3 linked regions of the Azoarcus sp. CIB genome follow. The main gene of each other region encodes a partner of the protein of the gene in region 2 in a complex. Links are inferred from orthologs where the notes say so. Each region holds a gene or a part of one and is shown on either strand. Other genes may lie near its edges. The genes, in order: sdhC, frdA and sdhD.

Evidence for each region.
Region 1: frdA (region 2) and sdhC share a complex: the UniProt entries of both Escherichia coli proteins name them as parts of the enzyme complex. The link is inferred for Azoarcus sp. CIB from one-to-one orthologs.
Region 3: frdA (region 2) and sdhD share a complex: the UniProt entries of both Escherichia coli proteins name them as parts of the enzyme complex. The link is inferred for Azoarcus sp. CIB from one-to-one orthologs.

What each region holds. Positions count from the first base shown.
Region 1 is NZ_CP011072.1:2,090,794-2,094,526, forward strand. Bases 1-2,822 are described here. They hold sdhC (succinate dehydrogenase, cytochrome b556 subunit), read right to left. Parts: upstream 1,696-2,822; coding sequence 1,306-1,695; downstream 1-1,305. Other genes in these bases: sdhA (succinate dehydrogenase flavoprotein subunit), read right to left, coding at 1-962; sdhD (succinate dehydrogenase, hydrophobic membrane anchor protein), read right to left, coding at 965-1,312; AzCIB_RS09245 (GntR family transcriptional regulator), read right to left, coding at 1,802-2,530; AzCIB_RS09250 (malate dehydrogenase), read left to right, coding at 2,754-2,822. Also shown: more of AzCIB_RS09250, read left to right, coding at 2,823-3,733. UniProt on the Escherichia coli protein: Membrane-anchoring subunit of succinate dehydrogenase (SDH).
Region 2 is NZ_CP011072.1:533,772-537,677, reverse strand. Bases 234-3,228 are described here. They hold frdA (fumarate reductase (quinol) flavoprotein subunit), read right to left. Parts: upstream 2,644-3,228; coding sequence 823-2,643; downstream 234-822. Other genes in these bases: AzCIB_RS02195 (DMT family transporter), read left to right, coding at 2,972-3,228; AzCIB_RS02205 (succinate dehydrogenase/fumarate reductase iron-sulfur subunit), read right to left, coding at 234-830. In the rest of the region: AzCIB_RS02210 (fumarate reductase subunit C), read right to left, coding at 1-69; more of AzCIB_RS02205, read right to left, coding at 66-233; more of AzCIB_RS02195, read left to right, coding at 3,229-3,853. UniProt on the Escherichia coli protein: Two distinct, membrane-bound, FAD-containing enzymes are responsible for the catalysis of fumarate and succinate interconversion; fumarate reductase is used during anaerobic growth, and succinate dehydrogenase is used during aerobic growth.
Region 3 is NZ_CP011072.1:2,089,521-2,093,431, reverse strand. What follows is about bases 1-3,000. They hold sdhD (succinate dehydrogenase, hydrophobic membrane anchor protein), read left to right. Parts: upstream 1-1,326; coding sequence 1,327-1,674; downstream 1,675-3,000. Other genes in these bases: sdhA (succinate dehydrogenase flavoprotein subunit), read left to right, coding at 1,677-3,000; sdhC (succinate dehydrogenase, cytochrome b556 subunit), read left to right, coding at 944-1,333; AzCIB_RS09245 (GntR family transcriptional regulator), read left to right, coding at 109-837. Also shown: more of sdhA, read left to right, coding at 3,001-3,470; AzCIB_RS09225 (succinate dehydrogenase iron-sulfur subunit), read left to right, coding at 3,490-3,911. UniProt on the Escherichia coli protein: Membrane-anchoring subunit of succinate dehydrogenase (SDH).

The sequences.
Region 1 (3,733 bases), 1.6 Mb from region 2 along the record:
GTCTCGGGCGACAGGTGCGTGATGTCAAGCAGCACGTGATCCTTGTCCGGACCGCAACCACGGCCTTCATTGATTTCGGTGACCATCGAACGGGACACGACGTCGCGCGAAGCCAGATCCTTCAGGTTGGGTGCGTAGCGCTCCATGAAGCGCTCGCCGGCGGCATTACGCAGGATACCGCCTTCGCCACGCACGCCCTCGGTGATCAGCACTCCCGCGCCCGCAACGCCGGTCGGGTGGAATTGCCAGAATTCCATATCCTCGAGCGGGATGCCCGCACGAGCGGCCATACCGACGCCGTCACCGGTATTGATGAACGCGTTGGTCGAACTATGGAAAATACGCCCGGCGCCGCCGGTCGCGAAAATAGTCGCCTTCGCATGGAAGATCGACACTTCGCCGGTTTCGAGCTCGAGCGCGGTTACACCGACGACATCGCCGTCCTGGTCGCGAATCAGATCGAGCGCGATCCACTCGACGAAGAACTGGGTGTTCGCGCGAACGTTGCGCTGGTAAAGCGCGTGCAGCATCGCGTGACCAGTACGGTCCGCCGCTGCACAGGAACGCGACACGGGCGACTGGCCGTAGTTCTGCGAATGACCACCGAACGGACGTTGGTAGATCTTGCCGTTATCGGTGCGATCGAAGGGCATGCCGTAGTGTTCGAGTTCGACGACCACCTCGTTGGCCTTGCGGCACATGAATTCGATGGCATCCTGGTCGCCCAGCCAGTCCGACCCCTTGACGGTGTCGTACATGTGCCAGTGCCAGTTGTCTTCCGTCGAGTTGCCCAGCGATGCGGCAACGCCACCCTGGGCAGCGACGGTATGCGACCGGGTAGGAAAGACCTTGGTCAGCACGGCGGTCTTCAGACCAGCCTCGGAAAGTTGCAGGGCCGCACGCAGACCGGCACCGCCGGCGCCAACGATAACTGCGTCAAAAGTACGCTTAGCGACAGTCACGCTTACAGCCTCCAAAGAATCTGCGCTGCCCACCCGGCGTAGCCGACGAGCAGGAAAACCGTTACAAGATGCAGGGCCAGACGCACGCCGACCGGCTTGATGTAGTCCATGAAGATGTCACGCACCCCGATCCAGGCGTGATAGAAGAGCGCCAGGAAAAACAGGAACGCGAAGAACCGCACGATGCCGTTGCGGAACAGGCCGGACCACGTCTGGTAGGTCATCTCGGGCAGACCGAGCGCAGCCGCTGCGAACAGAACGGTGAAGATCACCATGAACAGCGCGGTTGCGCGCTGCGCAATCCAGTCGCGCAGGCCATAGTGAGCACCGACGACGATACGATTTACCATAGCTTCACCCCAATGATCACGGTCAGCGCAATGCTGACGACCAGCACGATGCGCGAGCTGTTACGGGCAGACTGGAGGTCGATGCCCTTGTGAAGATCGAGCAGAAGGAAGCGAATGCCCGCGCAGAAGTGATGCACGTAGGCCCAGAGCAAGCCCAGCAGGAGAATCTTGACGAGAGGATTGCCGACAACGCTCTTGTACGCTGCAAAGGACTCCGGCGAAGCGAGGCTGCGATCGAGCAGGTACAAGAGGAACGGCAGCATCAGGAACAGCCCCGCACCGCTAACCCGATGAAGAATGGAAACGATACCCGGCAACGGGAGCCGGATTTCGTGCAGGGCCAAGAATTTGGGCCGCTGCTTTCGCGCTATGGCTTCTGACATATTGTTTTACCCCTAGTTTGGCGACGGTTGCCCGACGCGGTTCTCCCAACTTGCAAAGCGCGAGAATTATATACGCGGAACGTAGTCATTCCGCCGCTCCGCGCGCTCAATTCAGTTCATTCAGATAGAAATGCTCGGCGGTGGAATATAGACCGCGCCGCCATTCAACCGGCTTATCGCCATAGGTGTACGTCACCCGCTCAACCGACAGAAGAGGCGTCCCCTCCTGCACGCGCAGCGTCTCGCTCGTCGAGCGGTCGGCCGCGACAGCGCGAATCCGCTCCTGCGCACGAATCATGCGCAACCCGAAGCGAGTTTCGAACAGGCTGTAGAGCGAACCGTTCCAGCTCTGCAGCACCTCGAGGGTCAAGCCCTGGAAAATCTCGCCAGGCAGATAGATCTCGTCGATCACCACGGGCTTTTGCGCAAACCTGAGCAGGCGCCGCACGATGATGATGGGTTCGCCCTGCTCGATGCCGAGCATGCGCGAAGCCTCTTGCCCCGCCTTGGCGCGCCAGCAGTCCATCGGCACGCTCTGGGGATGGGCGAGATCGCCATCCATCGGAACGAGACGCAGGAAACGGAACAGTGCGCGCGGATCGTTATGCGACGCGACGAAGGTGCCTTTGCCCTGCTTGCGCACGAGAAGGTTCTCGGCCGCCATCTCGTCGATGGCCTTGCGAACCGTCCCTTGGGAAACGCTGAATCGCGAGGCGAGCTCCTGCTCGCTCGGAATCACCTGCCCGGGACGCCATTCGCCCGACTCAAGAGCCTGAAGAATCAGGCTTTTGATCTGCCGGTAAAGCGGACTGAAGGTTGGGGATTCCTGTGCCATGGGCGCATTTCATCACAAAATTTTTGAAGCGTCCATTATCGGTCTAGTGTCTTATATAAGACAAGTGACATTCATTGACACGCACCACACTTGCTTCTACCATCTCCCCGCCCCGGAAACCGATTTCCGGTTGTCCAAAGTCGAACGCCGAGCTGCAATCGCGGGCGCAAGATCTAGAATCAAAACCGTCTTCTCTTCAATTCGCTTTAGAGGGAGTACTCAGATGAGCAAAGCCCCCATCCGTGTCGCCGTTACCGGCGCTGCCGGCCAGATCGGATACAGCCTGCTGTTCCGCATTGCCAGCGGCGAAATGCTGGGCAAAGATCAGCCCGTGATCCTGCAACTGCTCGATCTGCCGCAGGCCCAGAAGGCGGTCAAGGGCGTGATGATGGAGCTGGAAGACTGCGCCTTCCCGCTGCTCGCCGGCATGGTTGCGACCGACGATCCGAACGTCGCATTCAAGGATGCTGACTACTGCCTGCTCGTCGGTGCCCGTCCGCGCGGCCCCGGCATGGAACGCGCCGACCTCCTCACCGCGAACGGCGCAATCTTCACCGTTCAGGGTAAGGCGATTGCCGAGAACGCCAAGGAGACCGTCAAGGTTCTCGTCGTCGGCAACCCCTGCAACACCAATGCCTACATTGCCGCTGCCGCTGCCAAGAAGGTCGGCCGCACGAATCCGAACAACTACCACGGCATGCTGCGTCTGGACCATAACCGCGCTCTGTCGCAGCTTGCTGCCAAGACCGGCCGCACGGTGTCGAGCCTGCGGAAGCTGGTCGTGTGGGGCAACCACTCGCCCTCGATGTACGCGGACTATCGCTTCTGCACGTCGAACGGCGACTCCATCAAGGCGCTCGTCAATGACCACGCCTGGAACAACGACGTCTTCCTGCCGACGGTCGGCAAGCGCGGCGCCGCAATCATCGACGCGCGCGGCTTGTCGTCCGCTGCTTCGGCGGCGAACGCAGCGATCGACCACATGCGCGACTGGGCCCTCGGCTCGGACGACTGGGTGACGATGGGCGTTCCGTCCGATGGTTCCTACGGCATTCCGGCCGGCGTCGTGTTCGGCTTCCCCTGCGAGTGCAAGAACGGCGAATTCAAGATCATCCAGGGGCTCGAGATCGACGAGTACTCGCGCGAGAAGATCAACAAGACCCTCGCCGAGCTCGAAGACGAGCGCGCTGCTGTTGCCGACAT
Region 2 (3,906 bases):
GAAGGGATTGCGGCGCCACCAGCCGGCCATTGGGCGCACGTAGGGACGGCGCGGATCGGACGTGCTCATTTCGCGCCTCCCTTCGGGGTGATGAATCTCAGGAAATAGTCCCCTGCCGCGCGCGTCTTGTTCTGGTTGACCGCGTTGGCGGGATCGACGTGCTTCGGACACACCTCGGAGCAGTAGCCGACCGCGGTGCAGTTGAAGACCCCCGCTTCCGATCCGGCCACTTCCATGCGCGCTGCTGCGCCGCCGTCGCGCGAATCAGCGTTGTAGCGGTGCAGCAGGGCCATGATGCCCGGCCCCACGAAGTCCGGATTCAAACCGTACTGGGGACACGCGGCGTAGCACAGCAGGCAGTTGATGCAGGAACTGAACTGCTCGTACACATCGAGCTGGGCGGGCGTCTGCAGGTACTCGCCTTGCGCGAGGCTTCGCGCTTCCTTCGGGATGATGTAGGGCTTGATGCTTTCGAGCTTGGCGAGGAAATCGTCCATCCGGATCACGAGGTCGCGCTCGATCGGGAAGTGCGCGAGCGCCTCGACGCGCACGCTGCCGGCAGGAAAATCGCGCAGGAAGGTCTTGCACGCGAGGCGAGGCTCGCCATCTATCATCATCCCGCAGCTGCCGCAGATCGCCATGCGGCACGACCAGCGGAAGCTCAGCGTGCCGTCGAGCCAGTCCTTGATGTACTGCAGGCCCTGCAGCACCGACATGTCGTCGGTGAAGGGCACGTCGTAGCCTTGCAGGAAGGGCTGCTCGTCCTGCTCGGGGCGATAGCGCAGGACTTCGATGCGGATGCGCTTGCCGGTATCGCTCGTATCAGCCACGGTGCGCCTCCCCTGCCGGACCGGGCTGTGCGGCCCGCTCCTGTTCCGCCTTCTCGGCCTTCTCGCCGGCGGCGCCGTAGGCGCGCGTACCCGGCGCAGAGCGGGTGATCTTCACGTCGCCGTAGCCGATGCGCGGCGCGTCGGCGCCGGTGTGAAACGCCAGCGAATGCCTGAGGAAATTGACGTCGTCGCGCTCGCCATAGCCATCGAGACGCTGATGCGCGCCGCGCGACTCGCGGCGCTCGAGGGCGGACCACGCCATCGCCTGTGCGACTTCGAGCTGATAGCCGAGCTCGATCGCGAGCAGCCATTCGGTGTTCCACACGCTCGACGTGTCCTCGACCCTGACCTTGCGATAGCGCTCGCGCAGTTCGGCGAGCTTGTCACAGGTCGCCTGCATGCTGCGCGCCTCGCGGTAGATGCCGCACCCGTCCTCCATGCTCTGCGCCATCTCCTTGCGCAGAGTGGCGATGCGCTCTGTGCCGGATGTGTTGGTCACGAGGTCGAGCGCGCGCTGCTGCGACGCCGCGGCCTGTTTCAGCAGCACGTCTGCGGGACCGTGCGCCATCGACTGCGCGAAGGCGGCGGCCGCGACGCCGGCCGTCTTGCCGAACACGCACAGTTCCGCAAGCGAATTGGAGCCGAGGCGGTTGGCGCCGTGGATGCCCACGCTCGAACATTCGCCGGCCGCGTACAGGCCGGGCAGCGGCGCGGCACACCGCCCATCGACGAGGATGCCGCCCATCGTGTAATGCACCGCGGGCCGCACCGGGATCGGCGTCTGCGCCGGATCGACGCCGAGGAACTCCTCGGCGAGCTCGTAGATCTGCGGCAGGCGCTCGCGCAGTTTGGCTTCGCCGAGATGGCGCAGGTCGAGGTGCACGACCGGCCCGTGCGGGCCGTCTATCGTGCGGCCATTCTTCTGCTCGTACCAGAAGGCCTGACTCAGGCGGTCGCGGGGCCCCAGTTCCATCGCCTTGTTGCGCGGCGTCGGCTCGGCCGGCCCGAGGCCGTAGTCCTGCAGGTAGCGGTAGCCGTCCCGGTTCAGCAGGAAGCCGCCCTCGCCGCGACAGGCCTCGGTGAACAACAGGCCGGTGCCGGGCATGCAGGTGGGGTGGTACTGGACGAACTCCATGTCGCGCAGCGGCACGCCGTGGCGGTAGGCGAGCGCCATGCCGTCGCCGGTGACGATGCCGCCGTTGGTGTTCTCGCGGAACACGCGCCCGGCACCGCCGGTGGCGAGGATCACCGCATTGGCCTGGATCAGCGTGAAGCGGCGCGAGGCGATGTCGACGACCACGACGCCCTGCACGCGGCCGTCCTCGACGACCAGGTCGAGGCAGAAATGCTCGTCGAAGCGCCGGATCGACGGGTACTTGATCGAGGTCTGGAACAGGGTGTGCAACATGTGGAAGCCGGTCTTGTCGGCGGCGAACCACGTGCGTTCGATCTTCATGCCGCCGAAGGCGCGCACGTTGATATGGCCGTCGGCCTTGCGGCTCCACGGACAGCCCCAGTGCTCGAGCTGCACCATCTCCTCGGTGCAGCGCGCGACGAAGTCCTCGACCACGTCCTGCTCGCACAGCCAGTCGCCCCCGGCGACGGTGTCGTGGAAGTGGTGCTCTAGGCTGTCGTGAGCCTGCACGACGCCGGCCGATCCGCCCTCGGCCGCCACCGTGTGGCTGCGCATCGGGTAGACCTTGGAGACCAGCGCGATCTTCAGCGACGGGTCGGACTCGGCGACTGCGATCGCGGCCCGCAGGCCGGCTCCGCCTGCACCGACGATGGCGACGTCTGCCTTCCAGGCATCCATGACGCTTTCCCCCTTTCGGCGGGCCCGGCAATGCCGCGGGCTCCGGAAGACCGGCTCCTGCGACCGAAAGGAAATCGACCCGCCTTTCGGGCGCGGAAACCACAATATTCTTCTTATATACCAACGTCACCAATCGAACTATGACGTTGTTGCAATCCAGTGTAACTCCCACCCCACATGCCTACAATGCGGACATGGTCTCGAAACGCCCGACATGCGAGAAAATTCATCGGACGGCGATTCAGCGACGACGCGCACGCATCAACGTGCAGGTAAGATGGGCGACTTTCGCCCTGCCGGGCCCGCACACGCACGCTCCCGACACGCCATGGCCTTCCTCCATCCCCGCCTGACCGCCGCAGCCCCCCTCCTCTTCGTCCTGCTGTGGAGCACCGGCTTCATCGGGGCAAAATTCGGCCTGCCTTTCGCCCAGCCGCTGACCTTCCTGAGCACCCGCTACGTGCTGGTCATCACGCTGATGGGCGCACTGGCGTTCGCCATGCGCGCTCCGTGGCCGCGCGACTGGCGCCAGGTCATGCACATCGGGGTGGCCGGCCTGCTGGTGCAGGCGACCTATCTCGGCGGGGTGTTCATGTCGATCGACCGCGGCCTGCCCGCAGGGGTGTCCGCCCTGGTGGTCGGGATGCAGCCGCTGCTGACCGCCCTTGGGGCCGGCTGGCTGCTGGGCGAGCGGGTCACGCGACGCCAATGGGGCGGGCTCGTGCTGGGCTTCGTCGGCGTCACGCTGGTGGTGAGCAATAAAGTCGCGGTGGGCGTCTCGGCGGCGGAGCTGGGCTGGAAGCTTGCGCCGGCCCTTGCGGCGCTGGCCGGCATCACCGTCGGCACGCTGTACCAGAAGCGTTTCTGCCCGAGCTTCGACCTGCGCACCGGTTCGGTCGTGCAGTTCATCCCCAGTCTCATCGTCACCAGCCTCCTCGCGAGCGGAACCGAAACGATGCACGTCGACTGGAGCGGGCAATTCGTCTTCGCCCTGCTGTGGCTCGTGCTCGTGCTCTCGCTCGGCGCGATCAGCCTGCTCAACCTGCTGATCCGCAGCGGCAGCGCGGTGAACGTGGCCAGCCTGTTCTACCTGACGCCGCCGACGACGGCGCTGATGGCCTGGCTGCTGTTCGGCGAGACCCTCTCCGGCCTCGCGCTCGCCGGCATGGTCGTCGCCGTGCTGGGGGTATGGCTCGCACGCAAGGCCTGAGGCCTCCGACCCGCGCCACGTTTCTCGCGCATTCGCCTTCGGCCGCACGCCCC
Region 3 (3,911 bases), 1.6 Mb from region 2 along the record:
GGGAGATGGTAGAAGCAAGTGTGGTGCGTGTCAATGAATGTCACTTGTCTTATATAAGACACTAGACCGATAATGGACGCTTCAAAAATTTTGTGATGAAATGCGCCCATGGCACAGGAATCCCCAACCTTCAGTCCGCTTTACCGGCAGATCAAAAGCCTGATTCTTCAGGCTCTTGAGTCGGGCGAATGGCGTCCCGGGCAGGTGATTCCGAGCGAGCAGGAGCTCGCCTCGCGATTCAGCGTTTCCCAAGGGACGGTTCGCAAGGCCATCGACGAGATGGCGGCCGAGAACCTTCTCGTGCGCAAGCAGGGCAAAGGCACCTTCGTCGCGTCGCATAACGATCCGCGCGCACTGTTCCGTTTCCTGCGTCTCGTTCCGATGGATGGCGATCTCGCCCATCCCCAGAGCGTGCCGATGGACTGCTGGCGCGCCAAGGCGGGGCAAGAGGCTTCGCGCATGCTCGGCATCGAGCAGGGCGAACCCATCATCATCGTGCGGCGCCTGCTCAGGTTTGCGCAAAAGCCCGTGGTGATCGACGAGATCTATCTGCCTGGCGAGATTTTCCAGGGCTTGACCCTCGAGGTGCTGCAGAGCTGGAACGGTTCGCTCTACAGCCTGTTCGAAACTCGCTTCGGGTTGCGCATGATTCGTGCGCAGGAGCGGATTCGCGCTGTCGCGGCCGACCGCTCGACGAGCGAGACGCTGCGCGTGCAGGAGGGGACGCCTCTTCTGTCGGTTGAGCGGGTGACGTACACCTATGGCGATAAGCCGGTTGAATGGCGGCGCGGTCTATATTCCACCGCCGAGCATTTCTATCTGAATGAACTGAATTGAGCGCGCGGAGCGGCGGAATGACTACGTTCCGCGTATATAATTCTCGCGCTTTGCAAGTTGGGAGAACCGCGTCGGGCAACCGTCGCCAAACTAGGGGTAAAACAATATGTCAGAAGCCATAGCGCGAAAGCAGCGGCCCAAATTCTTGGCCCTGCACGAAATCCGGCTCCCGTTGCCGGGTATCGTTTCCATTCTTCATCGGGTTAGCGGTGCGGGGCTGTTCCTGATGCTGCCGTTCCTCTTGTACCTGCTCGATCGCAGCCTCGCTTCGCCGGAGTCCTTTGCAGCGTACAAGAGCGTTGTCGGCAATCCTCTCGTCAAGATTCTCCTGCTGGGCTTGCTCTGGGCCTACGTGCATCACTTCTGCGCGGGCATTCGCTTCCTTCTGCTCGATCTTCACAAGGGCATCGACCTCCAGTCTGCCCGTAACAGCTCGCGCATCGTGCTGGTCGTCAGCATTGCGCTGACCGTGATCATTGGGGTGAAGCTATGGTAAATCGTATCGTCGTCGGTGCTCACTATGGCCTGCGCGACTGGATTGCGCAGCGCGCAACCGCGCTGTTCATGGTGATCTTCACCGTTCTGTTCGCAGCGGCTGCGCTCGGTCTGCCCGAGATGACCTACCAGACGTGGTCCGGCCTGTTCCGCAACGGCATCGTGCGGTTCTTCGCGTTCCTGTTTTTCCTGGCGCTCTTCTATCACGCCTGGATCGGGGTGCGTGACATCTTCATGGACTACATCAAGCCGGTCGGCGTGCGTCTGGCCCTGCATCTTGTAACGGTTTTCCTGCTCGTCGGCTACGCCGGGTGGGCAGCGCAGATTCTTTGGAGGCTGTAAGCGTGACTGTCGCTAAGCGTACTTTTGACGCAGTTATCGTTGGCGCCGGCGGTGCCGGTCTGCGTGCGGCCCTGCAACTTTCCGAGGCTGGTCTGAAGACCGCCGTGCTGACCAAGGTCTTTCCTACCCGGTCGCATACCGTCGCTGCCCAGGGTGGCGTTGCCGCATCGCTGGGCAACTCGACGGAAGACAACTGGCACTGGCACATGTACGACACCGTCAAGGGGTCGGACTGGCTGGGCGACCAGGATGCCATCGAATTCATGTGCCGCAAGGCCAACGAGGTGGTCGTCGAACTCGAACACTACGGCATGCCCTTCGATCGCACCGATAACGGCAAGATCTACCAACGTCCGTTCGGTGGTCATTCGCAGAACTACGGCCAGTCGCCCGTGTCGCGTTCCTGTGCAGCGGCGGACCGTACTGGTCACGCGATGCTGCACGCGCTTTACCAGCGCAACGTTCGCGCGAACACCCAGTTCTTCGTCGAGTGGATCGCGCTCGATCTGATTCGCGACCAGGACGGCGATGTCGTCGGTGTAACCGCGCTCGAGCTCGAAACCGGCGAAGTGTCGATCTTCCATGCGAAGGCGACTATTTTCGCGACCGGCGGCGCCGGGCGTATTTTCCATAGTTCGACCAACGCGTTCATCAATACCGGTGACGGCGTCGGTATGGCCGCTCGTGCGGGCATCCCGCTCGAGGATATGGAATTCTGGCAATTCCACCCGACCGGCGTTGCGGGCGCGGGAGTGCTGATCACCGAGGGCGTGCGTGGCGAAGGCGGTATCCTGCGTAATGCCGCCGGCGAGCGCTTCATGGAGCGCTACGCACCCAACCTGAAGGATCTGGCTTCGCGCGACGTCGTGTCCCGTTCGATGGTCACCGAAATCAATGAAGGCCGTGGTTGCGGTCCGGACAAGGATCACGTGCTGCTTGACATCACGCACCTGTCGCCCGAGACGATCATGAAGCGTCTGCCCGGCATCCGCGAGATCTCGATCCAGTTTGCCGGCGTCGATCCGATCAAGGCCCCGATCCCCGTCGTCCCGACCTGCCACTACCAGATGGGCGGCATCCCGACGAACTACAAGGGTCAGGTGGTCGTGCCGAAGGACGGCGAGCCGAATTCCCCGGTCGTCGGCTTCTACGCAGCCGGCGAATGTGCATGCGCCTCGGTGCATGGTGCGAACCGCCTCGGCACCAATTCGCTGCTCGACCTGCTCGTGTTCGGCAAGTCCGCCGGCGAATCCGTTGTCGACGACATCCAGAGCGGCAACCTGTCGCTGAAGCCTCTGCCGGCCGATGCCGCGGGCGCTTCGCTGGCGCGGATTTCCCGTCTCGAGAACCAGAGCGGCGGCGAGAGTGTCGCCGAAGTCGGAAACGCAATGCGCCGCACCATGCAGAAGCATGCCGGCGTGTTCCGCTTCGACAATCTGCTCAAGGAAGGCGTGACCGCAATTCTGGACGTCGCTGAGCGCTCGAAGCGTACGGAGATCAAGGACAAATCCAAGGTCTGGAACACGGCGCGCATGGAGGCGCTGGAGCTCGACAACCTGATCGAAGTTGCAAAAGCCACGATGATTTCGGCCGAGGCCCGCAAGGAATCGCGCGGCGCACACGTGCGCGACGACGCGCCGGACACGGCGGAATTCCCGAACGGCCGCAACGACAATGAATGGCTCAAGCACTCACTGTGGTACCGCGAAGGCAATCGCCTCGATTACAAGCCGGTCACCATGAAGCCGCTGTCGCACGACGTCGAGCCGATCGCGCTCGCCAAGCGCACCTACTAAGCGCGGGAGAGATAATTAAATGAGCAAGCGTACTGTTCACTTCAAGATGTACCGTTACGATCCCGATCGTGACGAGAAGCCCTACATGCAGGACATCAGCGTCGAACTCGAAGAGTCCGACAAGAAGCTCCTCGATGCGCTCGTGCGTCTCAAGGCCAAGGACGATTCGATGTCGTTCCGCCGTTCGTGCCGCGAAGGCGTGTGCGGGTCGGACGCGATGAACATCAACGGCAAGAACGGGCTGGCGTGCCTGACGGACATCGACAAGCTGGCCCAACCGATCGTGCTGCGTCCGCTGCCGGGTCTGCCGGTCATCCGCGACCTGATCGTGGACATGACCCAGTTTTTCAAGCAGTACCACTCGATCAAGCCCTATCTGGTCAACAATTCGCCGGCGCCCGAACGCGAGCGCCTGCAGTCGCCGGAAGAACGGGAAGAGCT